2 regions of the Mesorhizobium sp. U510 genome follow, and region 2 is predicted to be linked to the other one. Evidence: predicted binding sites of a transcription regulator. Region 2 holds the regulator's gene; the other holds the start of a gene.

Region 1 (14,413 bases), 1.0 Mb from region 2:
GAGCTGGAAGTTCAAGAATTTCGCCGACATGGCGGCCTTCACCAAGGATGCCGAGCTGACGGTGAAATCCTACCGCAAGGAGGTTTCGCCCGTGCTCCAGCGGCATTTCGGCATGGGCAAGGACGAGGCCGGCTATTGCCTGCGCAGCGTGCTGTCGATCGGCGAACAGCGCAAGGCGCAGATCACCACCTATTTCCCGCCCGACATCGGCGCGCGCCTGAAGCGGGAGGATTTTTCGGACGTGCTGATTTTCCGTTCGGTGCAGCAACATCTCGGCCTGCGGCTCGACGTGGCGCATGTCACGGTGCGCGCCGAGATCGCCGACGAGGCGGTTGCCGCCGACCTTGGCATAACGCTCGGCAGTCCGGTGCTGACGGTAGAGATGCTCTACCAGTCGGCGGACCAGCGCAGCATCGAATTCTCCGTCGCCCGCCACCCCGCCGATATCTTCAGCATCACTTACGACGCGCCGAACGACCTGTCCTGAAGCGCGCCGGAGGCGGGATTTTCTGCTGACGTCGCATAGACAGGCCCATAAAATTATAATAGCATGATAGCTAGGCTGAAGTGCCGGCCACGGGAGACGTCGCAAGAGAAGAACTCCTGCGAATTCGGCTCGCGGACGCAGCCTTTGGGAAGTCTGGGCAAATTGACAACAGCGATTGGTACCGGTATCAATTTGTCGTCTTCATCCGACTAAGATGGCGCAGTCCATCACCGGCTGGGCAGGAAATACAGGGAGGAAGACCATGAAACTAAGGAGCTTGAGCGCCTGCTTCGTGGCGCTTGCCGGGTTCGCAGCGTCGATGGCTGCGATGCCGGGCCATACCGCGACCCAGAAACCGTACACCATCTATCTCTCGAACAATTTCGTCGGCAATGACTGGCGCCAGCAGATGGAACGCGTCGCCAATGTCGCCGTCAACAAGGGGCCGCTGAAGGGTCGCGTCGACCTCAAGATCGAAAATGCCGAGAACACCGTTCAGGCGCAGATCAATTCGCTGAACAACATCATCCGCCAGAAACCGGCCGCCATCCTCATCGATGCGTCGTCGGCCGAGGCGCTCAATCCCACCATCAAGAAGGCCTGCGACGCCGGTATCATCGTCGTCAGCTTCGACCAGACCGTGTCTGCCGAATGCGCCTACAAGATGCATTCCGATTTCGACATCATGGCCAACAACCAGGCCGAATGGATGGCCTCCATCCTTGGCGGCAAGGGCAAGGTCTTCATGGATCGCGGCCTCGCCGGCGCGCCGATCTCGGAACAGTTCGAGAAGAACTTTGGCGCCGTGCTGAAGAAATATCCCGGCATCGAGATCGTCGGCTATTTCAACGGCAACTATGCCGCCGGCCCCGAACAGGAAGGCGTCGCCAGCCTGCTCGCCGCGCATCCGGAAGTCGACGGCATCTTCTCGCAGGGCTACGGCACCGGCGCCATCAAGGCGCTGCAGAATGCCGACCGGCCGATGGTGCCTATCGTCGCCGCCGCCTTCAACGGCACCGGCGTGACTTGCGCGCAGACCAAGGGCGCCAAATGCTGGCTCGGCGCCAATCCGCCGTCGCTGTCGGCCGAAGCGATCAAGCTCGCGGTCGACATACTGGACACTGGCAAGAAGCCGGCCGACACCACCGTGCTGTTCAATTCGCCCGGCCTGACCACGGATATGGTCGATGCCAAATATGCGCCGAATTCCTCGGCGGTGAAGATCGAGCTCGGCAAGACCGTATTTCCCGATCTCGCGCCGGGACTTTCCTTGCCGGTGTCGCCGAGCTGGGTGGAGATCACCCCCAAGGAGGCCTCGGGAACCTGATTTGGTGAATTGCAATGCGCCGCATTGGGCGCGAAACGAAAAACGGGAGGAGAAAATCATGAAATCATTGAGCCGTAACATCGGCTTCGCAGCTTTTGCCGCCACCATGATGGCTGCCGGCATGCAGACTGGCCACGCCGAGGACAAGAAGCCCTACACCATCTATCTTTCGAACAATTTCGTCGGCAATGACTGGCGCCAACAGATGGAGCGCGTCGCCACCGTCTCGGTCAACAAAGGGCCGCTGAAGGGCCGCGTCGACCTCAAGATCGAGAATGTCGAGAACACCGTCCAGGCGCAGATCAACTCGCTGAACAACATCATCCGCCAGAAGCCGGACGCCATCCTCGTCGATGCCGGTTCGGATTCGGCGCTCAACCCTACCATCAAGAAGGCCTGCGACGCCGGCATCGTCGTCATCTCATTCGACCAGGTGGTGACCGAACCCTGCGCCTATGCCGTCGCCTCCGACTGGGACCGCATCCCCTCCGTCATGGCCGAGTGGATGGCCACGCAGCTCGGCGGCAAGGGCAACATCATCCTCGACCGCGGCCTCGCCGGCGCGCCGATCTCGGCGCAGCTGCAGGGGGGCTATGAGAAGGTGCTGGCCAAATATCCCGACATCAAGGTCGTCGGCTACTACAACGGCAACTATGCGCTCGGACCGGAACAGTCGGGTGTCGCGGCGCTGCTCGCCGCCAATCCGAAGATCGACGGCATCATGACGCAAGGCTATGGCTCGGGCGCCATCCAGGCGCTGAAGGATGCCGGCCGGCCGATCGTCCCGGTCGTCGGCTTCTCCTACAATGTCGCCGCCGTCACCTGCGCGCAGACGCAAGGCGCCAAGTGCATCCTGGGCTCCAACCCGGCCTATCTCTCCTCCGAAGCGATCAAGCTGGCCGTCGACATTCTCGACACCGGCAAGAAGCCGGCCGAGCGTTCCGTCTCGGTCAAGGGCGATTTCGTCACCACCGATCCCTTCGAGTCCAAGCTCTATCCGGGCACCAAGATGATCAAGATCGCCATTGGCGAAAATGCCTTCCCGGACCAGGCGCCTGGCCTGACGCTGCCGATCACGCCCGACTGGGTAGAGATCACCGCTGCGGAAGCCGCCGGGGCGAAGTAACATCCAGTGACCATGACCCTGTCTCCCGGCATCGCAAGATGTCGGGAGAGCTTTTCGAAGGCGCATGCATGGACCTTGTCACCGTCAACGGCCTGTCCAAACGCTATGGCGGCATTGTCGCGCTGAGCGAGGCGACATTCAGCGCCCGTGCCGGCGAGGTGCATGCCCTGCTTGGCGAGAATGGCGCGGGCAAGAGCACCTTCATCCAGATCCTGTCGGGCGCCGTGCAGCATGATGGCGGCTCGATCCTGGTTGATGGCCAGGATTATCGCCCGGCCAATCCGGATGCGGCGCAGGCACGCGGCATCGCCGCAGTCTTCCAGGAGTTGTCGCTGATCCCTGATCTCAGCGTCGAACAGAACATCTGGTTTCGCCATGAGCCGCGCACGTGGCTTGGCACCGTCAACCGCACGGAGATGCGCCGCAAGACGCTGGCGCTGCTGGAAAAATACATCTTCCCGGCGCTGCGCCCCGATCAGGAGCTGCGGCGGCTGACCCTGGCCGAACGGCAGATCGTCGAGATCGCCAAGGGCCTGGCCAAGGACCCGCGCATCCTGATCCTCGACGAGGCGACCTCGGCGCTGCCGGCGCGGGAAGCCGAATGGCTGCTGAACCTTACCCGGCAGCTTGCCGCCGAGGGCAGGTTGGTCATCTTCATCTCGCACCGCATGGCCGAAGTGCGCGCCATCGCCGATCGGCTGACCATCTTCCGCAATGGAAGCACCGTCGCCGCGCATGAGGCCGATGCGGTGTCCGACAATGAGATCGTAACCCAGATGATCGGCCGCCATCTCGACCGGCTCTATCCCGAGCGTGTGTCCACCGCGACCGATCGCATCGCTCTCGGAGTAAAGGGGTTTTCGAGCGGCAGCCGGCTTTCCGGCGTCGACTTCGCGCTGCGCGAAGGCGAGGTGCTCGGCGTCGGCGGTTTGCAAGGCCATGGCCAGCGCGAACTGTTTCAGGCGCTGTTCGGCGCCACCAAGGCAAGCGGCTCGATCGAACTGTGGGGCAAGCCGGTCTCGATCGGCAATCCGCGCCAGGCGCTGACCGGCAAGGATGGCATCGCGCTGGTACCGGAGGACCGGCGCGGCCAGGGCCTGCTTTTGACCAAGAGCGTGCGCGAGAATTTGACGCTGTCGGTCATCAAGCGCTTCACTGAAAACGGCTTGCTCAGCCGGCAAAAGGAAGCGGCGCTCGTCAAGGAGATGGTCGATTTCCTGCGTATCAAGGCCGGCACGTCGGAACAGCTTGCCGGCACCTTGTCAGGCGGCAACCAGCAGAAGGTGATCTTCGGCAAGATGCTTTTGACGCAGGCGCGCGTGCTGTTGCTCTACGATCCGACGCGCGGCGTCGATGTCGGCACCAAGGGCGAGATTTTCCAGCTGATGCGCGACCTCGCCGCCAAGGGCTATGCGATCCTGTTCCATTCCAGCGACATGCCGGAACTCGTCCATGTCGCCGACCGCGTGCTGGTGATGCGCAACGGCCGCATTGCCGCGACGCTGGAGGGGGATCACATTTCGGAGGAGGAAATCCTGCGCGCCGCTATGCTTGAAACCAGGGCGGCCTGAATCATGGTGATGTCCGTGGAGCAGACTGTGGAGATGGCGCCGAGGCCGGCCGAGACGAAGTCCACCAAGCCGGCCATCGACTGGCGCGGCCGCCTGCTCGACCGCGCGCCGTTCCTGGTCGCGTGCCTGATGCTGGCCTTGATTGTCGGCATCTATGGCAGCCTACAATCCGGCGTCTTCTCGCTGGACGAACTGAATCTCGACACGGCGGCGGCGATGACGCTGATGCTGGCGGCGACCGGGCAGACCATCGTGCTGCTGCGCGGCGGCATCGACCTGTCGATCGGCGGCATGATCAGCCTCGGCACGGTGATCGCGGCGACGCGCTTTACCGACGATCCGTCGATCACGGCACTTTGGGCGCTGATCATCCTGGCGCTCGGTTTCCTGATCGGCGCACTCAACGGCCTGCTGATCTCGCTGCTCAAGCTGCAGCCCTTCCTGGTCACGCTCGCCACCTGGTCGATCCTCAACGGCGTCGCCATGATCATCCTGCCGACCGATGGCGGCAGCATTCCCTCATGGTGGGTTGGCTTCGCTTCCGCACAGCCCCTCGGCCTGACCAGCCCGGTCTGGATGCTGCTGGTGCTGCTGTTGTTCTGGTGGTGGTTTCGCGCGACGCGGGTCGGCATCGCCATCCAGGCGACCGGCTCCAACGAAAAGTCGGCCTTCCTTTCCGGCGTCTCGATCGCAAGGGTCAACCTCGTCACCTATGGCCTGTCCGGCCTGTTCGCGGCTGGTGCGGCGCTGTTCCTGGTGACACAGACCGGCGCCGGCTCGCCCACCATCGGCAAGGATTATATCCTGCCTTCGGTGGCGGCGGCGGTCATCGGCGGCGTCAGCCTGTTCGGCGGACGCGGCCATCTCGCCGGCACGCTGATCGGCGCCTTCGTGCTCACCCTGATAGGCAATCTGGTCTTCGTCCTGCATGTGTCGAGCTATTGGCAGCCGGTCGCCTCCGGCGTCATCCTGTTGCTCTCGGTGCTGGCCAGTTCCGTCGCCGAGAAAGCCGCAAGGAACCGTGTCCAATGAACGCTTTCCTTGCCCGCAACCGCCTCATCGTGCTCGCCTATGCCGGCATGGTGGTGCTGCTTCTGGTCACGGCGCTGTTCTCGCCGGGTTTCCTGTCGGTCTCCAATATGCGCTCCACCGTCGTGCTGGCCGCCTTCGTCGGCATCGTCGCGCTCGGCCAGACCTTCGTCATCATCGGCGGCGGCATCGACCTGTCGGTGCCCTGGGTGCTGAATTCGGCCGCCATCATCATGGCGCTGCTGTGCGGCGGGCAGGATCTGCCGCTGGTCTGGGTCATGCCGCTGCTGCTTGCCGGCGGCGCTTTCATCGGCCTCATCAACGGCATCGGCGTTGCCCAGTTCGGCGTGCCGCCGATCATCATGACGCTGGCCACAAACGTCATCCTGCAAGGGCTGATCCTGGTGCTGACCGGCGGCTCGCCGACGCCTTCGGCCCCGGCCCTGATCCAGTTCCTGTCGGTCGGGCGGCTCGGTGGTTTTCCGGTCATCGCGCTGATCTGGCTGGCGCTGACCCTGGTGGCGACGCTGCTGCTCTCCAAGGCGGCGTTCGGCCGCCATCTCTACGCGCTAGGCACCAGCGCCACGGTCGCCGAATTCTCCGGCGTGCCGACCGCACGCACCACCATCCTCACCTATGTCATCTCAGGCCTCACCGCCGCTTTCGCCGGCATGCTTTTGACCGGCTATTCCGGCCAGGCCTATCTCGGCATGGGCGACGCCTATCTGTTCACCTCGATCGCGGCGGTGGCCATCGGCGGCGCCTCCATCCTCGGGGGCAGCGGCCATTATCTCGGCACCGTCGCCGGCGCCATGGTGCTCACCATCCTCACCGGCCTTTTGCCGGCGCTGAACCTGTCGAGCGGAGCACTGCTCATCGTTTACGGCGCTGTCATCCTGCTCACCGTGTCGATCGGCAGCGAGACCTTCGCCGGCCTCGGCGGCAGGCTGCGGAGAAAAGAGGGCTGACCATGGTCGAAATCACTTGCGTCGTCGATGCCAGGGCCGAACTCGGCGAAGGCACGCTCTGGGACCCCAAGGCCGGCGTGCTGTGGTGGATCGACATCTGGAAGAAGCTGATCCACCGCTATGATCCAGCGACCGGCAAGGACGAGACCTTCGAGACACCGGAATATCTCGGCTGCCTCGGCCTGCGCGAGAAGGGCGGCCTTGTGCTGACCATGGCCAACGGCTTTCACTTCTTCGACCCGGCGACCGGCATGTTCCAGGCGATCGTCGACCCGGAATCTCATATGCCCAACACCCGTTTCAATGACGGCAAGCCGGATCGCCAGGGCCGCTTCTGGTCGGGCTCGATGTTCGAGGTGCCGGGTCAGCCGATCGAATTCATCGGCGCGCTTTATAGGCTCGATCCCGACCTTTCCGTGCACAAGATGATCGATGGCATCGGTTGCTCCAATGGGCTGGCCTGGAGCCCGGATTCCAAGACCATGTATTTCTCCGACAGCCATGCCGGCGCGGTGTGGGCCTATGATTTCGAGGCCGCCACCGGCGATATCGAAAACCGCCGCACCTTCATCGACATGACGGCGACCGGCGGCGTCGCCGACGGCGCCACCGTAGATGCCGAGGGATGCTATTGGGTGACCATCCCGGTGACCAGCAAGGTCTGCCGATATGATCCTGATGGCGAATTGATGCAGACCGTGGTTCTGCCGACCGACCTGCCGACCTGCTGCGAATTCGGTGGCAAGGACCTCGACATCCTCTATGTCACGTCAGCCGTCCTCAAGCGCCCGGCCAGCCACTTCGTCCGCCAGAAGAATCCGGGTGGACTGTTCGCGCTCGATGTCGGCGTCAAGGGCCTGACCCTGCCGGCGTTCAAGGGATAGCCAGCATCGCTGGGGCATCGTTTTGCTATCGAAACGATGCCCGAGGTAGCGGCCATGCGGGCCGCCTTTATCGTTTGACCGCACGTGCCGCGCGGCGAACGCTTTGCAGCAGGATGGCGAGGCAGCCGACCAGCAGCAGCACGCCGCCGAGCAGCGGCGGCAGGGCCAGCAGCTTCACCGCCGCCGCGACGGCGGCCACCAGCACCAGCGCCAACAGCGCCAGATTGCCGTCATCGACGAACATGCCGAGGAATTCCCTGGCAACAAGACGGATGACGCTCATCGGGCGAACCCTCCGGCTGATACGGGATAGGTGCTGCGCAGCCAGCGCACCATGCCAAAGGACGCCAGCGTGACGATGGAGAAGATGGCGAGCAGAGCGAGATCGGCGCCCGGCCAGTCGGCGCCTATGCCTTCGCCGGTCCAGAAGATGCCGAAGCTGGTCAGCATCAGCCCGACCACGAATTTCAGCGCATTCTCCGGCACGCGTGCCAGCGGCCGGTGCACCGCCAGGCCGATAAGCATCACCAGGACGAAGGCTGCCAGCGCGCCCAGGCTGGCGCAGAGCGTCTGCCCATGGGCGGCGCCGACGGCAATGACGATGAACACAACCTCGACACCCTCGAGCAGCACCGCCTTGAACGAGGCCAGGCCGGCGAGGTAGTCGGCGCGGCGGTCATTGGCCTGCTGGCTGAGGGCGGCGGTCTCCTTGGAGAAGGCCGCCTCCTCGTCATGCAGTGCTATGACGCCGACGCTGCGCAGGATGGCCTTTCGCAGCCAGCGCATGCCAAACAGGACCAGCAGCACCCCGACGATGAACTGCAGCGTGGTGATCGGCACCAGCGCCAGCAGCGGCCCGAACGCCAGCACCAGCGCCGCCAGCAACGCCAGCGCCAAGGCGGCGCCAGTCAGCGCCGGGCGCCAGCTGCGCGTCACGCCGACCGCAAGCACGATGGTGAAGGCTTCGACGACCTCGACGAAGGAGGCGAGAAATGCCGCCGTGACCGTCGGGAGGATGGGCGTCAGCGTCTGCATGAAAGCTCCCTGTGCTCGTTCGCCCCGGATTCTCTGATCGGGTGTTCCAGGACGCGTGGCCTGGAATCACTTCTGTGGACAGCACCACATAGCGCTCCGGAAGCCGCGGGAAAGCAAGTGAGCGCCAATGGGCGGCGCTTGGGGCCAATTGAGCCGCGCACGCTGCCGCTGCAGGATGCACGCCTAAATCAGATCATGCCCGACATGTCGGAGAAGGCCATTGCCTTGCGCAGCAGCTCGGCGAAGCGCTCGCCGGCCACTTCGCGCGGGCCGCTATTGTCGATCGTGGTCACGCCGGGGCCGGTCAGGGTCACATTGGCGCTGCGCGCCAGGCGCGCCAGCACTTCGCCGCGCGACTCGCGGCCGCGCATCGCCAGCCGCTCGGCCAACACGTCAGGCGAAGCGGTGATCTCGACAATGGCCAGATTGGCATAGCGCTCGCGCAAGGTGGGAATGATCGCACGCGACACGTTCGCCACCGCCACATGGCCATTGGCGACCGACCAGTCGACATCGGCAGGCAGGCCGTAGCGCAAGCCATGCGCTTCCCAGGAGATGGCGAAGGCGCCGTCGGCCTCGGCCTCGACGAAGGCGGCGTCGGCCAGTGTGTCGTGATCCTCGCTCGCCGCATCGCTCGGCCGGGTGATGACGCGGCGGACGAATTCCAGCCGGGTCTCATCGGCGAAGAGGGTACGGGCGTAACCGATCACCGTGTCCTTGCCGGCGCCGCTCGGCCCCACGACGGCGACAAAGACGCCATGACGCACAGGGAACGTTTCAGCGGACAACTCGCGCTCGATCAAGGCCGACACCATCATGCGACCCGGCGCCCTTGCCGCCAGACGGTGCGCACCACCGGAACATGGTCGTCGACACGCACGCGCACCAGATCGGCGCGGCGGCCCTGCTCGATGACGCCGCGGTCGGTCAGGCCAACGGCCTCGGCCGGGTTCTTCGACACCATGGCGACCGCCTGCGGCAGCGAAATGCCTTCGACCATGTCGCCGAGGAAGAAGGCCGACTGGATCAGGCTGAAGGGAATATAGTCTGATGACAAGATGTCGAGCAGGCCGTCGCCGGCCAGCGCGCGCGCCGAGACATTGCCCGAATGCGAGGCGCCGCGCATGACATTCGGCGCACCCATCAGAACACCCAGGCCCGCGGCCTTCGAAGCGCGCGCCGCTTCCTCGGTGGTCGGGAACTCGGCAACGCGCACGCCCTGCTCGATCGCCTCGTCGACATGGCCCGATGTGGCGTCGTCATGGCTGGCAAGCACAATGCCGCGCTCACGGCAGGCAGCCGCGATCACCGCGCGGTTCGGCGCCGAATAGCGCGCCGATTCCGCCATCCGCTTCTCGCAGAACAGTTTGAAGTCGCGGTCGGTCAGCTTCAGCTTGCGCTGGTAGTAATAGGCATAGGTTTCGAGATTGACGAACTGACGCTGGCCGGGCGCATGATCCATCAGCGAGGCCAGCTTGACCCGGTCGTCTTGGTCGAAATCGGCGAAGGCCTGCAGGCAGTCCGGCGCCGAAACCTCGCAGCGCAGATGCAGGAAGTGATCGGCGCGCAGGCGATCCTGCGCGACGCTGTCCTCGATAGCGTCGGCCAGCTTGCGGATATCGGCCAAAGTGAGGTCGGCGTCCTCGTCCATGCCGACGCGCAAGGCGTCGAGCACGGTGGTGATGCCGGCGGTCGCCACCTGCGCGTCATGGGCAAGCACCGCTGCGATCGGGTTCCAGCGCACCTTCGGCCGTGGCGCGTAGTGTCCCTCGAGATGGTCGGTGTGCAACTCGACCAGCCCTGGAATGACATAGTCGCCGCCCATGTCCTCGCCCGACCGGCTGCCGCCGGCATCGATGTCGGCGATAAAGCCGTCACGCAGCACCAGCGACCCCTCGACGATCTCGTTGGCAAGCACGATGCGGGCGTTGGAAAGAACGGTTTCGGCGGTCATTTCGAGCAGTCCTTTGGTTCTTCGAGCAGGTTAGTTCAGCCAGTTTTCCTTGCCGGGCGGCGTCCCAGCGCGTGCTGCGAAAGCACCATGAACGGCGCGCCCGGTTCGGGCTCGATAAACAGCGTCAACGCGTCGACCAGCACCGGCTGCCGCAACACATCCGCGAACAGGCTGTCGATTGCTGCGCGCAAACGAGGGCTTTCCTGTGGCCCGGCGCGGCCCGACAGAGTCATGTGGAAGCGGAAGGTCTCGAAGACATAGGGGTAACCCCACTGGCAGAGATTGCGGAACTCGGCCGGCTTCAGCGAATCCGGGCTGCGCCGTTCGATCTCGGCCTCGGTCAGTGGCGCGCGGAAGCGGTCGAAATCGCGCACCACCTCGTCGGCGAAACGGTTGAGCGGCGGCAGCGGTCCTTCCGGCACCAGCGCGAAGAAGCTGTCGATCTGGCTGACGAAGAGACGCGGGATCGTCACAACCGGCGTCGCTTCGGCAAAATGGTCGATTGCGGCGCGCAGCGACGTCTCGGTCTCGCTGGCAGCCAGGCGAAAGGGTGCTTTCAGCGTCGCGTGGAAGCCATAGCGGCGTGCCGAGGCGGTGTGGAAGGCAACTTCCTCCGCCGCCAGATCGGCCACGGCCTCGACCGGTTTCGTCGCCGCGCCGAACGGGTCACGGCCGAGCCAGTTGGCGGCGATCCGCGCCAGCGGTTCGTCCTGCCGGGGGGTGAAATAGATGGCATAACGCATCGAGAATCCTCGTCAGACCGCTGCCATAGGTGATTTCCATGACGGATTGACGAAGCTTTGAAGGGTTTTCGAAGGCAAATCGACCCAATAGGTCCTTAGCCGACGATTTTTCCGAGCTGGACCAATAAGTTCAGCCGGAAACGCAAAACGGTCAGGCCTTCATCAACCATTCGTGCTCGGGCGCATTGTGGAATTTCCACGTCCGCTTCGGCCCGGCCATGACGTTGAGATAGTAGAGATCGTAGCCATGGCAGGCGGCGCAGGGGTGATAACCCCTGGGCACCAGCACGACATCGCCATCCTCAATCGCCATGGCTTCGTCCAGCGCGCGATGGCCATTCGTGTCGGCATCGGTGTAGACGCGCTGGAAGGCAAAGCCCTGCGGCGGGTTGAGGCGGTGGTAATAGGTCTCCTCGAGATAGGATTCTGCCGGCAGATTGTCCTGGTCATGCTTGTGCGGCGGATAGCTCGACGTGTGGCCGCCCGGCGTGATGACCTCGACCACCAGCAAAGAATCGGCCGGCTTGCCTTCCGGCAGGATGTTGGTGACGTAGCGCGTGTTGGTGCCCTTGCCGCGCACCTCTTGGCCGAGATCGTCCGGCCCGATCACCCGAACCGGCAAGCCGCCGCCGAGGCCGGGGGCCGAGCAGACTGCGAGTTCCAATTCGGTGTCCGCTGTCACCGACCAGTCCGATCCCTCGGGCACATAGACCGACCACGGCTTGCCGTCGAAAGGCGACATACGCGCGCCGAGCAGGCCGAGATCCTTGCCTCCGGCTTTCGCCGCGCCCTTGCCGGTGACGAACACCAGGCAGACTTCGCGGTCTTGCGTCTTTCCCGAGGCGCTTTCGCCGGGTTGCAGCCGATGCAGGTCGAAACCGACATAGGTCCAGCCGGCACTTTTCGGCGTCACATGGGCAACGCGGCCATGGCCCTTGTCGGCCTTCACCAGCAGCTTCGACATCGGGTTACTCCTTCGGTTCGGACTCGGCCGGCGCCTTGTTCTCATCAACCGGCTTGTACAGATAAAAAAACTGCCAGGCGGCATAGCCGGCGAAGCCGAGCGCGATGGTGCCCCAGAATGGCGTGCCGGTGGTGAACTCGATGATCGACCAGATGATACAGACCGCGACGACGGCGACACGCCGCCACAACGGGCGGAAGAAGGGGTGCTCGGAATCTTTCATCGGGCCAATCTACAGCAACCTGCCTCGCCGTGAACCCGTCGCGTCAGGCATTCGGAAAACCCTGGGTTTCGACCGTGTAGCCGGCTGCCGTCATCACCCGCATCAGCTCCTTGTGGCCGACCTGCGCCATCTTGAGCGGCGGGTTCTTCTTCGGGTCCTGCTCTGCCTCGACCACGAACCAGCCTTCATAGCCATGGTCGGCGAAGCGCTGCACGATGGCGCCGAAGTCGAGCGAGCCGTCGCCCGGCACGGTGAAGGCGCCGAGCGCCACGGCGTCGAGGAAGGACTGTTTCGTGCGGTCGAGCCTGTCGATCACATCCATGCGCACATCCTTCACATGCACATGGCTGATGCGCTTGTGGTGGTTGTCGATGGCGCGCAGTACGTCGCCGCCGGCAAAGGCCAGGTGGCCGGCATCGAGCAGCAGCGGAATGCCTTCGCCGGAATGGCGCATGAAGGCATCGAGTTCCGGCTCGGTCTCGACCACTGCCGCCATGTGATGGTGGTAGGAGAGCGGCATGCCTTGTTCGGCGCACCATTCGCCGAATTCGGTCAGGCGCCTTGCATAGGCGTTCATCTCGTCGCCGGTGAGTTTCGGCTTGGTTGCCAGCGGCTTCGAGCGGTCGCCCTGGATCGAGCGGCCGACCTCGCCATAGACGATGCAAGGCGCGTTGACCGCCTTGAACAGCTCGATCATCGGCTGGATGCGATCCTTGTTCTTGCTCATCTCCTCATCGACCAGCGTGCCGGAAAACCAGCCGCCGCACAGCGTCACGTCGGCGGCCTTGAGGATCGGCAGCATGACGGCAGGGTCGTTGGGAAAACGCCGCCCCATCTCCATGCCGGTGAAACCGGCCGAGCGCGACTGGCGCAGGCACTCCTCCAGCGACACGTCATCGCTCAGTTCCGCAAGATCGTCGTTCCACCACGCGATGGGGGACATGCCCAGTTTGGCTTTCAAGTCGTCACTCCAGATTTTAGTTCGTTTCTCACCCTCCCCCTTGTGGGGAGGGTCGCTGCGAAGCAGCGGGGTGGGGGTGCGACGCCGACCCCCACCCGGACCCTCGGTCCGACCTCCCCACAAGGGGGAGGTAGGGAGCAGCGCCGACTTAGCATCAATCGCCAACGCTCTGCATCTGGCGCTTTTCGTCATAGGCCTTGCGCGCCGCGTTCACCTGCGGCCGCGAGGAGACTTCCGGCACCGCCACATCCCACCAATGGCCGCCGGCCTCGGTGGAGACCAGCGGGTCGGTGTCGATGACCAGCACGGTGGTGCGGTCGTTCGTCTTCGCCTTCTGCAGGGCGTTTTCCAGGCCGGCAATCGACGGCACTTTCTCGGCAATTGCGCCCATGCTCGCCGCGTGCGCGGCGAAGTCGATGTCGGGCAGGATTTCGTGGCGCGAATCCTTCAGGAGATTGTTGAAGTTGGCGCCGCCGGTCGCCATCTGCAGCCGGTTGATGCAGCCATACCCACGGTTGTCGAGCAGCACGATGGTGAGCTTCAAACCCAGCATCACCGAGGTGGCGATCTCCGAATTCAGCATCAGATAGGAGCCGTCGCCGATCATGACGACCACCTCTTCGCCGGGCTTGGCCATCTTGGTGCCGAGTCCGCCGGCAATCTCGTAGCCCATGGTCGAGAAGCCGTATTCGGCGTGGTAGGAACCCGGCGCGCCGGCCTGCCAAAGCTTGTGCAATTCGCCGGGCAGACCGCCGGCTGCATGCAGCAGCGTCACGCCGGAGCCCATGGCCCGCTGCACGGCGCCGATCACCTGCGCGTCGGACGGGAAAGCGGCGTTGGTCGAGGCCGTCACCTTGGCCGCGTCGGCCTGCCAGGCCTTCTTGCCGGTGGCCGCATCGTCGGTCCAGGCGGCAGGCGCCTTCCAGCCCTTCAGCACGGCACCGAGTTCGGCCAGTCCCTCGGCCGCGTCGGCGACCAGCGGGAGTGCCCGGTGCTTGCCGGCATCGAAAGGTTGGACGTTCAGCCCGATGATGGTCTTGCTGGAAGTCTTGAAAAGCGCCCATGAGCCGGTGGTGAAATCCTGCAGGCGCGTGCCGATGGCGAGCACCACATCGGCTTCTTCCGCCAGCCGGTTGGCGGC
Region 2 (14,413 bases):
GGCCGCGGGATGATGACCGTGCCGTCATAGCTGCGCGCACAGCCGCTGCCGAAAAGCAGCGCTACGCCCAGCAAGAAAGGCCCTATCCGTCGATACATTAGCAACACCCCTGCGCGGCTTATAACGCGGGCTTGGCCCGCCCGACAACCCGACGGATTAACGCAGAAAGAGCATGCCGGTTGCGCCGTTAAGGTTAGCGGATCGTTAATGCTTCTCGGGCACATTCCGCCGACGAACCGCGGAGGGAGGGTTCGGCCTTGATTTTCGGGTGGGGACAGGATGGCGGAAGCGGACGAAGCAACCGGCGCGCGCGGCAAGCGTAGGCCTGAAAAGCCGGTGCATCGCGGCGACGCGCCGCCATGCGCGGACATGGATTCGCCCGACGCGCTTCGCCAACTGCTCGAGGCAGGCTCGGACTGGGTCTGGGAGACCGACGCCGAACTGCGGTTCTCCTGGCTCTCACCCACCTACCAGGCGGCCACAGGCATCGATCCGGCTGATGTGCTGGGCCGGTTCCGCTTCGATTTCCTCAACCAGGTCCTGAAGGGTAATCACAGCGCCACGGCGCATCTGGAGGATCTGCAGGCGCGCCGGCCGTTCCGCGACTTCGTCTATGAACTGAAGGGTGGCGGCGCCGACTGCCGCTGGGTGCTGACGTCAGGCTTCCCACGGTTCGACAACGAAGGAAAATTCGCCGGCTACCGCGGCATAGGCCGCAACGTCACCGCACTGGCCGGCGCCTTCGAAACCATGGAGCAAAACCCGTTGTCGGGCAGCGATCCCGACCGGCATCTTGCCGATCTCGAACGGACGATGGACGCCATGCACATGGGCGTCGTGCTGCTCGATGGCAAGCTCGACACGCTGATCGTCAACAAGGCCTATCGCGACCTGTCCAGCATTCCGGACGGCGCTGTGACCGTTGGCGCTCCGTTCAGCCAGTTGATGGAACTGAACCGCCGCAACGGCATCTATGGCGATATCGACGAACAGCAGTGGCAGCGCTACCTCGCCAGCCGTATCGAGGAGATTCGCGCCGGCTCCGTCGCGCCTCGCGAATTTGTCCATGCCAGCGGCAGGACGATGATGTTCTCGGTGACGGCGCTGTCCGGCGGCAAGCGGCTCTTGACCTACTATGAGGTCACCGAACTCAAGCGTCGCGATGCCGAGATCGAAGGCGCCAACGCCAAAATCGCCGAGACCTTCGTCAATCTCCGCACCATGGTCGATGAGATGCCGATCGGTGTTCTCGTGCTGGATGCCGATATGCGCGCCGAAGTCATCAATCGCGCCTTCTATGACTTCTGGAGGATCGATCCAGGCCGCGCCGGGATCGGCTCCGCCTTTCGCGAACTCATGGAAGCCAGCCGCGCCATTGATCCTTACGGCGCCGATGACGTCGCCTGGCAACGCCATACCGCCGAGCGCGAAGCCGAAATCAGGGCCGGTGTCGCCGGCTCAAGACAATTGCCGCACAATGACGGGCGCACACTTGTCGCATCGCTGGCGCCGCTGCACGGCGGCAAGCGGCTCATCTCCTATGTCGACGTCACCGACATGAAGGGGCGCGAGACCGAGGCACAAGATGCGCGCAAGCACCTCGCCAGCGTGCTGGAATCGCTGCCGGCCGGCGTCATCATCTACGACCGCGACGACAAGTTCGTCTTCGCCAACCGCAAGCTGCAGGACACGCTGCCGGCGCTGAAGCCCTTCTGGCAGCCTGGCTGCAGCTTCCGCGAGGCGTTGGAATTCGGCCAGTCGATCGGCTATTTCCGCTCGAGCGGCGATGCCGAGATCGACAAGCTGTACGGGGTCGAACCCGAACGCTGGCTCGACGGCATACTGGCCCGCTACCACCTGCCGAATTCTTCCTACGAGCGCCTCAATGCCGATGGGCGCTGGTACCAAGTCTATGACATGCGCACCGATGACGGAACGTTCATCGGCGTGCGCGTCGACATCACCGACATCAAGAGCCGCGAGGCGGCGCTGCGCGACTCGATGCGCCAGATCGATCTCTTCCGCCACGTCATGGACGAGTTGCCGGTGGCCGCCTTCATCAAGGCGCAGGACCTGAGCATCGAATTCGTCAACAAGGCCTGGTGCGCGCTGACAGGCATCGCCAAGGAAGACGTCATCGGCCGGACCGACCGTGAGCTGTTCGGCACACAAGACGCGGAAAGCTACAGCAATGACGACACCGAGGTCGTCGTAACCGGCAAGGGCCTCGAGGTCGAAGAGCCCGTCACCCATCGTGACGGCACCGTGCGACAGTTGATGACGCGCAAGAGCCGCCTGGTGGCGACCGACGGATCGGTGCATCTGGTCGGCTCCAGCACCGACATCACCGACGTCAAGGCGCGCGAGAAGGCTCTGGAAGAGAGCATGCGCGAGAACGAGGTGTTCCGCAGCCTGATCGACAATGTACCGGTGTCGATCTACGCCAAGCGTTCCGATCTCAGGCAGTTCTATGTCAACAAGGGCTGGTGCGATCTGACCGGCCTCAGCAGGGAAGACGCGATCGGCAAGACCGACATCGAGATTTTCGGGGAGGACGGCGAGGCTTTCGTGGCCGGCGATCTGGCCGTGCTGCGCACCGGCGACACCCAGGAGGTCGAGGAGACGGTGCGGCTTGCCGACGGCACCGTCAGGCATCAGTTCGCGCGCAAGGGTGCAATGATCGCGTCGGACGGTTCGCTCTACCTGATCGGATCGACCACCGACATCACGGAACTGAAGATGCGCGAGGCGGAGCTCAGCGAGGCGCGCCAGCGTGCCGTGCTCGCCGACCGCGCCAAGTCGGAATTCCTCGCCAATATGAGCCATGAGATCCGCACGCCGATGAACGGTGTGCTGGGCATGGCGGAACTTCTGGCCAAATCCAATCTCGATCCCAAGCAGAAGACGTTCACCGACATCATCGTCAAGTCGGGCAACGCGCTGTTGACCATCATCAACGACATCCTGGATTTTTCCAAGATCGATGCCGGCCAGATGGTGCTCGATCCGGCGCCCTTCAACCTTGCCGAGGCGATCGAGGACGTGGCGACGCTGGTGTCGACACGCGCCAAGGAAAAGGATCTCGAACTCATCGTGCGTGTCGAGCCGAGGCTCGAAAACCTGTTCGTCGGCGATGTCGGCCGCATCCGGCAGATCGTCACCAACCTGGTCGGCAATGCGGTGAAATTCACCGACGAAGGCCATGTGCTGGTCGACGTGACCGGTGAGAGGGTTCCGACCGGAACCAGGCTGACGATCTCGGTCACCGACACCGGGATCGGCATCCCCGAGGAAAAACTGAAGCTGGTGTTCGAAAAATTCAGCCAGGTCGACACCTCCTCGACACGGCGGCATGAGGGCACCGGGCTTGGCCTTGCCATCACCTCACGGCTGGTCGAACTGATGGGCGGCACCATCGGCGTCGAGAGCGCCGAGGGCAAGGGCTCGACCTTCTGGTTCACCGTGACGCTGCCCAGGGCCGGACAGAGCGGGCAGCGCATCATGCCGGTGGACGTGACGGGCGCACGCGTGCTGATCGTCGACGACAATGCCGTCAACCGGGCCATCCTGACCGAGCAGATGACCTCGTGGACGTTCGATTCCTGCGCGGCCGAAAGCGGCGCGGAGGGCCTCAAGGTGCTGATCGCGGCCGCCGCCTATGGCGTGCGTGTGGATTGCGTCGTGCTCGACTACCAGATGCCCGAGATGAGCGGCGCCGAAATGGCGCGCATCGTGCGCAGCACCGAAGGCCTCGCGGACACGCCCATCATCATGCTGACCTCGGTCGACCAGTCGCTCGCCAACACAAGCTACCGCGATCTCGGCATCGATGCCCAGCTGATCAAGCCGGCACGCTCCTCGGTGCTCCTGGAGACGCTGGTGGCGACCATCCAGCGCCATCGCCACGCCACGGACAGCCAGGCCATCCAGCCGCTTGCAGCCGAAAGGCCTGATGCTCCCCAGCCGCAGCCGCTGGCGCTGTCCGAACAACGCGCGCAATTGCAGCCGCCGCCGGTTCGGCCCCGGCTGCCCGCCACTGGCGGTGATGGACACAGGCTGGACATACTGGTGGCCGAGGACAATGAGGTGAACCAGATGGTCTTCACCCAGATCCTTCGCGAGACCGGCCATAGTTTCGAGATCGTCGGCAATGGCCGTAAGGCGCTCGACGCATTCGGCAAGCTCAATCCGTGCATGATCCTGATGGATGTCTCGATGCCGGAGATGAGCGGGCTCGAGGCGACCGCCGCCATCCGCCAGCTGGAGCAGGAAACAGGCATGCATGTGCCGATCGTTGGCGTGACCGCGCATGCGCTCAAGGGCGATCGCGAACGCTGCCTGGAGGCGGGCATGGACGACTATCTGCCCAAGCCGATCAGCCCCAGGGCCCTGCTGGAGAAAGTCGAGCGCTGGCTCGGCGCCGGGCGCCAGGTCCAGCGCAACGCGGGATAGCAGGGCGTCGCCCGGTTCCAAGAGGCAAGCCGAGGGAATCAATCGCGGATTCTGCTGCTACCCCTGCGTGCAATGCCTATGGTGCGATCGCACCATACCAAAGGCGGCGCCGACCCGGGACAATGGCAAAATCGAATTCCGCCCTTGCAGTTACGGGCGGGAGCAGCGACCGCCGGCAACAAACAGCGTCAACCTACCCCAACGGACCTGTTTTTGGCGATGGCCCGGCCATGACACGCTCTGGCCTTGAGCAACGCGCTCCCGTCCGGATTTTCTTCATCCGACAAAGCCCCGTCGAATCCGGCGGCGGCTCCGGCCGGTGGATGGCTCAAGTCCCTGATTCCGGGCGCAAACTCGGATCAGGCCACGGCGATCCGACGCGACCGCCTTTTGCAGTGCCGGCGACGCGTTACCGGGCTGACACGAAACTGTCATGCGACTGTAATAATCCAAGGCTATTGGCCTCAGCGGGCGCTGGTTAGCAATGGCGCCGAGAGACCATCTTCCGAACAGGAGCAGGCCACATGAGACATTTCATCCGCTCGGCGGCCGTTGCGATCGCAATGGCTACAGCGTCTACCTTCACCCTTTCCGCAGCCATCGCAGCTGACCTTTCCGGCGCTGGTTCGACCTTCATCTATCCGGTGTTCGCCAAGTGGGCCGACACCTACAAGAAGGACACCGGCATCGGCCTCAACTATCAGTCGATCGGTTCGGGCGGCGGCATCAAGCAGGTCATCGCCAAGACCGTGACCTTCGGCGCCACCGACAAGCCGATGTCCGACGCCGATCTGGAAAAGAACGGCCTCGTGCAGTTCCCGATGGTGATGGGCGGCATCGTGCCGATCGTCAACCTGACCGGCGTCAAGCCGGGCGAACTCGTCCTCGACGGCAAGACGCTCGCCCAGATCTATCTCGGCGCCATCACCACCTGGGACGATGCCGCGATCAAGGCGCTGAACCCCGGCCTCACCCTGCCGTCGACCGCGATCGCCGTCGTGCATCGTTCGGACGGCTCGGGCACCACCTTCAACTTCACCAACTATCTGGTGAAGCTCTCGCCCGACTGGAAGGACAAGGTCGGTTCGGACACCGCCGTCGAATGGCCGACGGGCGTCGGCGCCAAGGGCAGCGAAGGCGTTGCCAACACCGTCAAGCAGACGGACGGCGGCATCGGCTACGTCGAATATGCCTATGCCAAGCAGAACAACCTGTCCTATTCCAAGATGCTGAATGCAGCCGGCAAGGTCGTCGAGCCGTCGCTCGAATCCTTCGGCGCGGCCGCTTCGAATGCGGACTTCAAGGGCGCCAAGAACTTCAACGTCATCATCACCAACGAGCCCGGCGACACCACCTGGCCGATCGCGGCCTCGACCTGGGTCCTGATCCACAAGGCTCCGGATGATGCCGCTGCCACTGGCGAAGCCCTGAAGTTCTTTGCCTGGGCCTACAAGGACGGCAAGGAAACCGCCAAGGCGCTCGACTATGTCTCGATCCCCGACAGCGTCGTCGACCTGATCAAGGCTTCGTGGAAGGCCGACATCCAGGCCGGCGGCAAGCCCGTCTACGTTGGCGAGTAACATCCTCCAAAGGAGCGCCGCGCCCGCGGCGCTCCTTTTCCTTCAACTGAAAGAGCCGAGCTTGACATGAGCGCTGTCCAGGAAGCCTTGCCAGCCGTTAGAAGTTCGCGCGATGCCACCGTTCGACGGTTCGCGCTGACCGACGCAATCTTCCATGCGACAACCCGCGCCGCCGCGATATTGGTGCTGGTTCTGCTCGGCGGCGTTGCGATCTCGCTGTTTGCCGGTTCCTGGCAAGCCCTGTCGACCTTCGGCTTTTCCTTTCTGACCAGCGAAAGCTGGAACCCGGTGACGGAGAAGTTCGGCGCCCTGGCACCGATCTACGGCACCATCATTACCTCGGCCATCGCCATCCTGATCGCCGTGCCGCTCGGTATCGGCATCGCCATCTTCCTCACCGAGCTTTGCCCACGCCCGCTGCGGCGTCCGATCGGCATGGCGGTTGAACTGCTGGCCGGCATCCCTTCGATCATCTACGGCATCTGGGGCCTGTTCGTGCTGGCGCCGTTCCTGCAGACGACGGTGCAGCCCTTCATCATCAGCGTGTTCCACGGCATTCCCGGCCTCAACGGCCTGTTCGCGGGCCCACCTTATGGCATCGGCCTGCTGACCTCGGCGATGATCCTGGCCATCATGATCCTGCCGTTCATCACCTCGATCACCAAGGACGTCTTCGATACGGTGCCGTCGGTGCTCAAGGAATCGGCCTATGGCATCGGCTGCACGACCTGGGAGGTCACGCGCCGGGTCGTCATTCCCTACACTCGCATCGGCATCATGGGCGGCATCATGCTCGCTCTCGGCCGCGCGCTCGGTGAAACGATGGCGGTGACCTTCGTCATCGGCAACGCGCACCGCATCTCGACGTCGCTGTTTGCGCCGGCAACGACCATCTCGGCGACCATCGCCAACGAATTCACCGAAGCGGTCGGCGATCTCTACACCTCCTCGCTGGTCGCGCTCGGCCTTATCCTGTTCGTTATCACCTTCCTGATCCTTGCCATCGCCCGCTACATGCTGATGCGCATCGACGCCCGCACGGGAGCCTGACCGATGTCGACAGCCGCATCGCTTCACCAAAGCCGCAAGCGCAAGAATGGCGTGATGATGACGCTGTGCGTCATCTCTGCCGGCATCGGCCTTGCCTGGCTGGCGCTGATCCTTGGCGCCTTGCTCTACAAGGGCCTGGCCGGCGTCTCCCTCTCGGTCTTCACGGAAATGACGCCGCCGCCCGGCGACGCCGGCGGCCTGCTCAACGCCATCTACGGCAGCATCGTGATGACCATCATCGGCATCATCGTCGGCACGCCGATCGGCGTGCTGGCCGGTACCTATATGGCCGAATATGGCCGCTTCTCGAAGCTCACCACGGTGGTGCGCTTCATCAACGACATCCTGCTGTCGGCGCCGTCGATCATCATCGGCCTGTTCGTCTATGAGCTTATGGTGCGGCCGATGGGGCATTTCTCGGCGATCGCCGGTGCCGTAGCACTCGCCATCCTGGTCATCCCCGTCGTCGTGCGCACCACCGAGGACATGCTCAACCTGGTGCCCAACGCCTTGCGCGAAGCCGGCACCGCGATCGGCGCGCCGCGCTGGGTGGTCATCCGCTCGGTTGCCTATCGCGCCGCGCTTTCGGGCATCGTCACCGGCATATTGCTGGCCATCGCCCGCATCTCCGGCGAGACCGCACCGCTTCTTTTCACGGCGCTGAACAACCAGTTCTGGTCGAGCAATCTCAACGCGCCGATGGCCAGCCTGCCTGTCACCATCTTCCAGTTCGCTCTCAGCCCCTATGAGGAATGGCAGCAGCTGGCCTGGACCGGTGCACTCATAATCACATTGACGGTTCTCGCGCTCAGCATCTTTGCGCGCAGCCTGACCGGACGCAGAGAGGACAAATGAGCCAGATGTTGTCTCCAGACATGACGATCGCCGCCGAGGCGGTGACCAAGGCCAAGATCGAGGTCAAGAACCTCAACTTCTACTACGGCCAGTCGAAGGCGCTGAAGGATATCACGCTGTCGCTGCCCGAGCGCAGCGTCACCGCCTTCATCGGCCCGTCGGGTTGCGGAAAGTCGACGCTGCTGCGCGTCTTCAACCGCATCTACGAGCTTTATCCCAAGCAGACCGCCGAGGGCCAGGTGCTGCTCGACGGCCAGAACATCCTCGACCGTTCGCAGGATCTCAACCTGCTGCGCACCAAGATCGGCATGGTGTTCCAGAAGCCGACGCCGTTCCCGATGTCGATCTACGAGAACATCGCTTTCGGCGTCAGGCTCTACGAGAAGATCAGCAAGGCCGAGATGGACGGCCGTGTCGAGCAGGCGCTCAAGCGCGCGGCGCTGTGGACCGAGGTCAAGGACAAGCTCAATGCCAGCGGCCTCAGCCTGTCGGGCGGCCAGCAGCAGCGGCTGTGCATCGCCCGCACCGTGGCGGTGAAGCCGGAGGTGATCCTGCTCGACGAGCCGGCCTCGGCGCTTGACCCGCTGTCGACCGCCAAGATCGAGGAGCTGATCGACGAGTTGCAGGCCGACTACACGATCGTCATCGTCACCCACAACATGCAGCAGGCGGCGCGCGTCTCGAAGCAGACCGCCTTCATGTATCTGGGCGAACTGGTCGAGTTCGACCGCACCGAGAAGATCTTCACGTCGCCTCGCGAGAAGCGCACGCAAGACTACATCACCGGCCGCTTCGGCTGATCGCACGCATACGAGGACCAGGATCATGGCCGAACACACAGTCGCAGCCTTCGACGAGGATCTCGGACAGATCAGCAGGCTGATCAGCGACATGGGCGATCTCGCCGGCTCGATGGTCGGCGGCGCCACCAAGGCACTGCTGAACTCCGACAATGCTCTCGCTCAGCGCGTCGTCTCCGACGACGCCATCATGGATGCGCGCCAGCGCGAACTCGACGACCGCGCCATCACGCTGATCGCCAAGCGCCAGCCGATGGCCGACGACCTGCGCCATGTCGTCGGCTCGATCCGCATGGCCGGCGACCTCGAACGCATCGGCGACCTTGCCAAGAACATCGCCAAGCGCGTCGGCACTGTCGGCCTCAGCGCCACGCCGCGCGACCTGTCGCATTCCATCGACGCCATGGCGCAGCTGGTGTTGATCCAGGTGCAGGGTGTGATCGAGGAGTATGCGGCGCGCGATGCCGCGGCACTGGCGAAGCTGCGCGCCGACGACGAGCGCATCGACGTCAAATACACCTCCGTCTTCCGCGAATTGCTGACCTATATGATGGAAGACCCGCGCAACATCACGGCTTGCACGCATCTGTTGTTTTGCGCCAAGAATCTCGAACGCATCGGCGACCATGTGACCAACATCGCCGAGAATGCGTACTATGTCCTGACCGGCACGCAACTGCCCGCCAATCGTCCAAAACAGGACGAGACGGCGATGTCGGCGCCGGCGGCCTGAGCGCAGGGGTAATCAATCGATGATCGCACCACGCATCATGGTGGTGGAGGACGAGGAGCCGCTCGGCGTGCTCCTCCGCTACAATCTGGAATCGGAGGGTTACCAGGTCGAGGTGGTGACCCGCGGCGACGAAGCCGAAATCCGCCTGCAGGAGAACGTGCCCGACCTCCTTGTGCTCGACTGGATGGTGCCGGCGGTGTCCGGCATCGAACTCTGCCGGCGCCTGCGAATGCGGCCCGAGACCGAGCGGCTGCCGATCATCATGCTGACCGCCCGGGGCGAGGAAAGCGACCGTGTACGTGGGCTCTCCACCGGCGCCGACGACTATCTGGTCAAGCCGTTCTCGACGCCGGAATTCATGGCCCGCGTCAAGGCGCTGCTGCGCCGCGCCAAGCCGGAAGTGCTGTCCAGCGTGCTCAAGGTCGGCGATATCGTGCTCGACCGTGAATCGCACCGGGTCTACCGCAAGAAGAGCGAGATCCGGCTCGGGCCGACCGAATTCCGCCTGCTCGAATTCATGATGCGGCACCCCGGGCGCGTGTTCTCGCGCAGCCAACTGCTCGACAATGTCTGGGGCGAGACGATCTACATCGACGAGCGCACCGTGGACGTGCATGTCGGCCGGTTGCGCAAGGCGGTCAACAATGGCCGCATGCCGGATGTCATCCGCACCATCCGTGGGGCGGGCTACGCGATCCGCGAGGATTGAGCACGAACTGACTCAGGCGACGTTTTTCTTCGCGGCAGGGCCTGCTTTCGTTTGCACGCCGGGCGCGAAAATCTCCTGGTCGACGAAGGTCAGCGCGCGCATGGCACAGCCTTCGCGGATCAGCGGCAGTTCGTTCGGCTCGGTGTCGAAGGAGATCGATTTCGAGTGCTGGCCGCCGGCGGTCTGGGCGATGGCCTCGCGCAATGCCGGCTCGATCAGGTCGAAGGCAGCGGCGCTGACGCCGACCATGGCGACGGGCGCGGGATCGATCAGCGCAAACAGGCTGCCGAGGCCGTAGCCGAGTGCCTCCCCGGCCTTGCGGTAGGCTTCGCGCTCGGGCCCGTCCCGTTCCCGTGCCGTCGCGGCCAGCGCCCGCATCTGCGCGTCGCTGACATCGGCCACCGGCTCGGTGTCCTCGCTGAGCTGCCTGGCGTTGCGCCAGATGGCGTAATTGCCGGCATAGGCCTCGACACAGCCGCGCCGCCCGCAGCGGCAGAGCGCGCCGCCCGGCCGGTGGATCATGTGGCCGAATTCGCCGCCTGAGGAATGGGTGCCAGTGAACAGCTCGCCCTTCAGCACCAGCCCCATGCCGATGCCGTGCGAAAGCAGGATGGCGATGAAGTCGTCGCGGTAGCGCTCGGGATCGCGCCAGCGCAGCGCCACCGCCATCATGTTGCAGTCGTTTTCCATGGTGGCGGGGATACCGAACTCTGCTTCGAGTATGTCTGCGAAGGCGATGTCGGTCTGCGGTGTGATCGGCGACCACAGCATCGCCCGGGCCTCGGTGTCGGTGATGCCCTGGATCGCCAGCGCGATGCGGGCGACGCTGCGTACGTCGATGTCGGGATCCTCGAGGCGCCGCCGCACTATGGCCACGCACTCGCCGATCAGCGCCTCGCGCGACATGGTCAGCGTGTCCAGCCGGCGCTGTTCCTCCGATATCACCTGGCCGGCATAGTCGATGACTGCGACCGACAGGAAATTCAGCGACAGCACCACGGTCATCACAGCCGCGGCCTCCGGATTGAGGCCGAGGCCGACCTGCGGCCTGCCGCGTTTCAGCGCGCCGGCCTCGCTCGGCTTGCCCTCGGCCAGGATGCCTTCACCGATCAGGTCGGAGGAAATCGCCGATATGGTCGAATGGCTGAGGCCGGTGGTCGCTGCGATCTCGGTGCGCGAGGGCCGGCCGGCCCGGCGCACGGCCGCGATCACCATGGCGCGGTTGCGCCGGCGCAGATCGTCGTGGCGGATTCCGACCGACATGTTTTTTCACATCCTCCCGGTCGCCGCGGTTCTTCCGGTCCTCCCTCGAACGCTGCCGGCGATACGGTCAAATACTGGCAGAAGCGGCCTGTGCTGTCATTTATTTATTGCGAAGCTCGAAAAAAATTCAGAGGGACATCAAAATCCATCAGAATCGTTGTTGACAGCGTTCCGGTGTTGGATCAGTGTTTTTTCGAGGCTCGAAAAAATAGGGCCTCTGTGCCGGCCTTAGGGCCAGTTGGTCGCGCCATACGCGGCGCAGGGAGGAATATCATGAAGAGATTCACAGCCGCCATCCTGGCGGGTGTCGCCATGTCGCTGACGCTTGCGTCGGTCGCGCAGGCGAAGGACAAGGTCATCGGCGTTTCGTGGTCCAACTTCCAGGAAGAGCGCTGGAAGACCGACGAGGCCGCCATGAAGAAGGCGATCGAGGCCGCCGGCGACAAGTATATTTCCGCCGATGCGCAATCCAATCCCGGCAAGCAGCTTACCGATGTCGAGAGCCTGATCTCGCAGGGCGCCAATTCGCTGATCATCCTGGCCCAGGATGCCTCGGCCATCGGCCCGGCCGTGCAGAAGGCGCTGGACGAAGGCATTCCGGTCGTCGGCTATGACCGGCTGATCGAGAACAAGGACGTCTTCTACCTGACCTTCGACAACAAGGAAGTCGGCCGCTTGCAGGCCAGCGCGGTGTTCAAGGCCAAGCCGGAAGGCAACTATGTCTTCATCAAGGGCTCGGGCGCCGATCCGAACGCCGACTTCCTGTTCGCGGGCTCGATGGAAGTGCTCAAGGCTGCCATCGACAGCGGCAAGATCAAGAATGTCGGCGAGGCCTATACAGATGGCTGGCTGCCCGCCAACGCCCAGAAGAACATGGAGCAGTTCCTGACCGCCAACGACAACAAGGTCGACGCGGTCGTCGCGGCCAATGACGGCACCGCCGGCGGCGTCGTCGCGGCGCTGACGGCGCAGGGTCTTGCCGGCACCGTGCCGGTTTCGGGTCAGGACGGCGACCATGCCGCGCTGAACCGCATCGCGCTTGGCACCCAGACCGTGTCGGTGTGGAAGGACGCGCGCGAACTCGGCAAGAACGCCGCCGAGATCGCCTCGCAGCTGGCCGACGGCAAGAAGATGACCGACATCGCCGGTGTGAAGGACTTCACGACGCCCGGCGGCAACACCGTCAAGTCGCTGTTCCTGACCCCGGTGGCCATCACCAAGGACAATCTCAACGTCGTCATCGACGCCGGCTGGATCAAGAAGGACGAAGTCTGCGCGGGCGTCGCCGCCGGCAGCGTCGCCGCCTGCAACTAAAACGGCGCAATACCGTTCGATATCGACGCCGCGGCCCAAAAGCCGCGGCGTTTCTCAAGGGGCTTCCCGCTTCAAATGACCGCGGAAAGCAAATAGCATCCATGTTCGGTACCCGCGCCAGACGGTAAACCGGTGGGAGGATAGCATGACCGACACGACCTCTAATCAACCGGTCGGCAGCACTACAGCGGACAAGGCGCGTGCATCCGAACTCAGCGCCGTCGGACGGTTCCTCAAGGCTACCGAACTCGATACGCGCATGCTCGGCATGGTCGGTGCACTGCTGGTCATCTGGGTCGGCATCCATATCCTGTCGGGCGGGCTTTTCCTGACACCGCGCAATCTGTGGAACCTGTCGGTGCAAACCTCGTCGGTCGCGATCATGGCGACCGGCATGGTGCTGGTCATCGTCATGCGCAACATCGACCTCTCGGTTGGATCCGTCGAAGGCGTGATCGGCATGATCATGGGCGTGGCGCAGGCTGAATTCCTCATCCGCGTCGTCGGTTTCCAGCTTGGAAACCCCTGGCTCTGGATCATCGCGCTGGCGGCTGGCGTGGCGCTTGGTCTCCTGATCGGCGCGTTCCAGGGCTTCATCATCGCCTATATGGAGGTTCCGGCCTTCATCGTGACGCTGGGCGGCCTGCTGGTCTGGCGCGGCATGGCATGGCTGATTACCAGCGGGCGCACGGTCGCGCCGCTCGACACGACTTTCCAGCTGATGGGCGGCGGACCACGCGGCTCGATCGGCGCCACCGCCAGCTGGATCGTCGGTGTCGTCGCCTGCGTGGCGGTCGCCTTCATGCTGCTCAACGGCAGGTCGCAGCGCAAGCGGTTCCACTTTCCGCTGCGCCCTGTCTGGGCCGAGACCTTGCTTGGCGTGGTTGCCTGCGCCGCTATCCTTGGCGCCGTCTGGATCGCCAATTCCTATCCATGGCCGATCGGCATCGTGCGCCAGTATGCCCAGCAGAACGGCATTACCGTTCCCGAAGGCGGGCTGTACATCGCGCATGGCATTGCCATACCGGTGCTGATGGCGGTGGCCGTGGGCATCATCATGACCTTCATCACCAAGCGCACGCGTTTCGGCCGCTACGTCTTCGCTATTGGCGGCAATCCGGAGGCGGCCGAACTTGCCGGCATCAACACCCGCTGGGTGACCATGAAGGTGTTCATGATCATGGGCGTGCTGGCGGCGGTCAGCGCGGCGATCTCGTCGGCCCGGCTCAACGCGTCGACCAATGCGCTGGGCACGCTGGACGAGCTTCTGGTCATCGCCGCCGCCGTAATCGGCGGCACGTCGCTCGCCGGCGGTTCCGGCACCGTGATGGGCGCCATGCTGGGCGCGCTTCTGATGCAGTCATTGCAGTCGGGCATGGTGCTGCTCGGCATCGACTCGCCGCTGCAGAGCATCGTCGTCGGCGCCGTGCTGGTCATCGCGGTGTGGCTCGACACCGTCTATCGCAAGCGGGTTTAGGGGAGAAACGATCATGGCCGACAAAATCGCTCCCGCAACTGCCCCCACAACTGCGGCCCCTGGCACGCCGCTGATCGACATGCGCAACATCTCGATCGCCTTTGGCGGCATCCGCGCCGTCGACGATGCCTCGATCGATCTTTTCCCCGGCGAGGTCGTGGCGCTGCTCGGCCATAACGG

The links. Region 2 encodes PhoB, which activates phosphate uptake and scavenging genes when phosphate is short. Its sites were predicted from a motif close to TGTCATNNANCTGTCAT; they were not measured.
Region 1: a site for PhoB is predicted at 11,163-11,179, ahead of ACLGL5_RS08170 (DUF1045 domain-containing protein). Genes of this name have one in related genera too.

Annotation. Positions count from the first base shown of each region.
Region 1 covers NZ_CP180532.1:1,247,209-1,261,621, forward strand. The annotation lists gene ACLGL5_RS08115 (GntR family transcriptional regulator) at 1-487, shown strand, start outside; gene ACLGL5_RS08120 (substrate-binding domain-containing protein) at 750-1,814, shown strand; gene ACLGL5_RS08125 (substrate-binding domain-containing protein) at 1,873-2,940, shown strand; gene ACLGL5_RS08130 (sugar ABC transporter ATP-binding protein) at 3,009-4,511, shown strand; gene ACLGL5_RS08135 (ABC transporter permease) at 4,515-5,543, shown strand; gene ACLGL5_RS08140 (ABC transporter permease) at 5,540-6,508, shown strand; gene ACLGL5_RS08145 (SMP-30/gluconolactonase/LRE family protein) at 6,511-7,392, shown strand; gene ACLGL5_RS08150 (hypothetical protein) at 7,460-7,675, opposite strand; gene ACLGL5_RS08155 (COG4280 domain-containing protein) at 7,672-8,427, opposite strand; gene phnN (phosphonate metabolism protein/1,5-bisphosphokinase (PRPP-forming) PhnN) at 8,616-9,245, opposite strand; gene ACLGL5_RS08165 (alpha-D-ribose 1-methylphosphonate 5-triphosphate diphosphatase) at 9,242-10,381, opposite strand; gene ACLGL5_RS08170 (DUF1045 domain-containing protein) at 10,417-11,124, opposite strand; gene iolB (5-deoxy-glucuronate isomerase) at 11,276-12,088, opposite strand; gene ACLGL5_RS08180 (hypothetical protein) at 12,093-12,311, opposite strand; gene iolE (myo-inosose-2 dehydratase) at 12,355-13,272, opposite strand; gene iolD (3D-(3,5/4)-trihydroxycyclohexane-1,2-dione acylhydrolase (decyclizing)) at 13,427-14,413, opposite strand, start outside.
Region 2 covers NZ_CP180532.1:241,239-255,651, reverse strand. The annotation lists gene ACLGL5_RS03030 (hypothetical protein) at 1-74, opposite strand, end outside; gene ACLGL5_RS03025 (PAS domain-containing protein) at 280-4,452, shown strand; gene pstS (phosphate ABC transporter substrate-binding protein PstS) at 4,977-6,032, shown strand; gene pstC (phosphate ABC transporter permease subunit PstC) at 6,099-7,082, shown strand; gene pstA (phosphate ABC transporter permease PstA) at 7,086-7,937, shown strand; gene pstB (phosphate ABC transporter ATP-binding protein PstB) at 7,934-8,737, shown strand; gene phoU (phosphate signaling complex protein PhoU) at 8,763-9,470, shown strand; gene phoB (phosphate regulon transcriptional regulator PhoB) at 9,490-10,179, shown strand; gene ACLGL5_RS02990 (ROK family protein) at 10,192-11,442, opposite strand; gene xylF (D-xylose ABC transporter substrate-binding protein) at 11,716-12,756, shown strand; gene ACLGL5_RS02980 (sugar ABC transporter permease) at 12,902-14,233, shown strand; gene ACLGL5_RS02975 (ATP-binding cassette domain-containing protein) at 14,247-14,413, shown strand, end outside.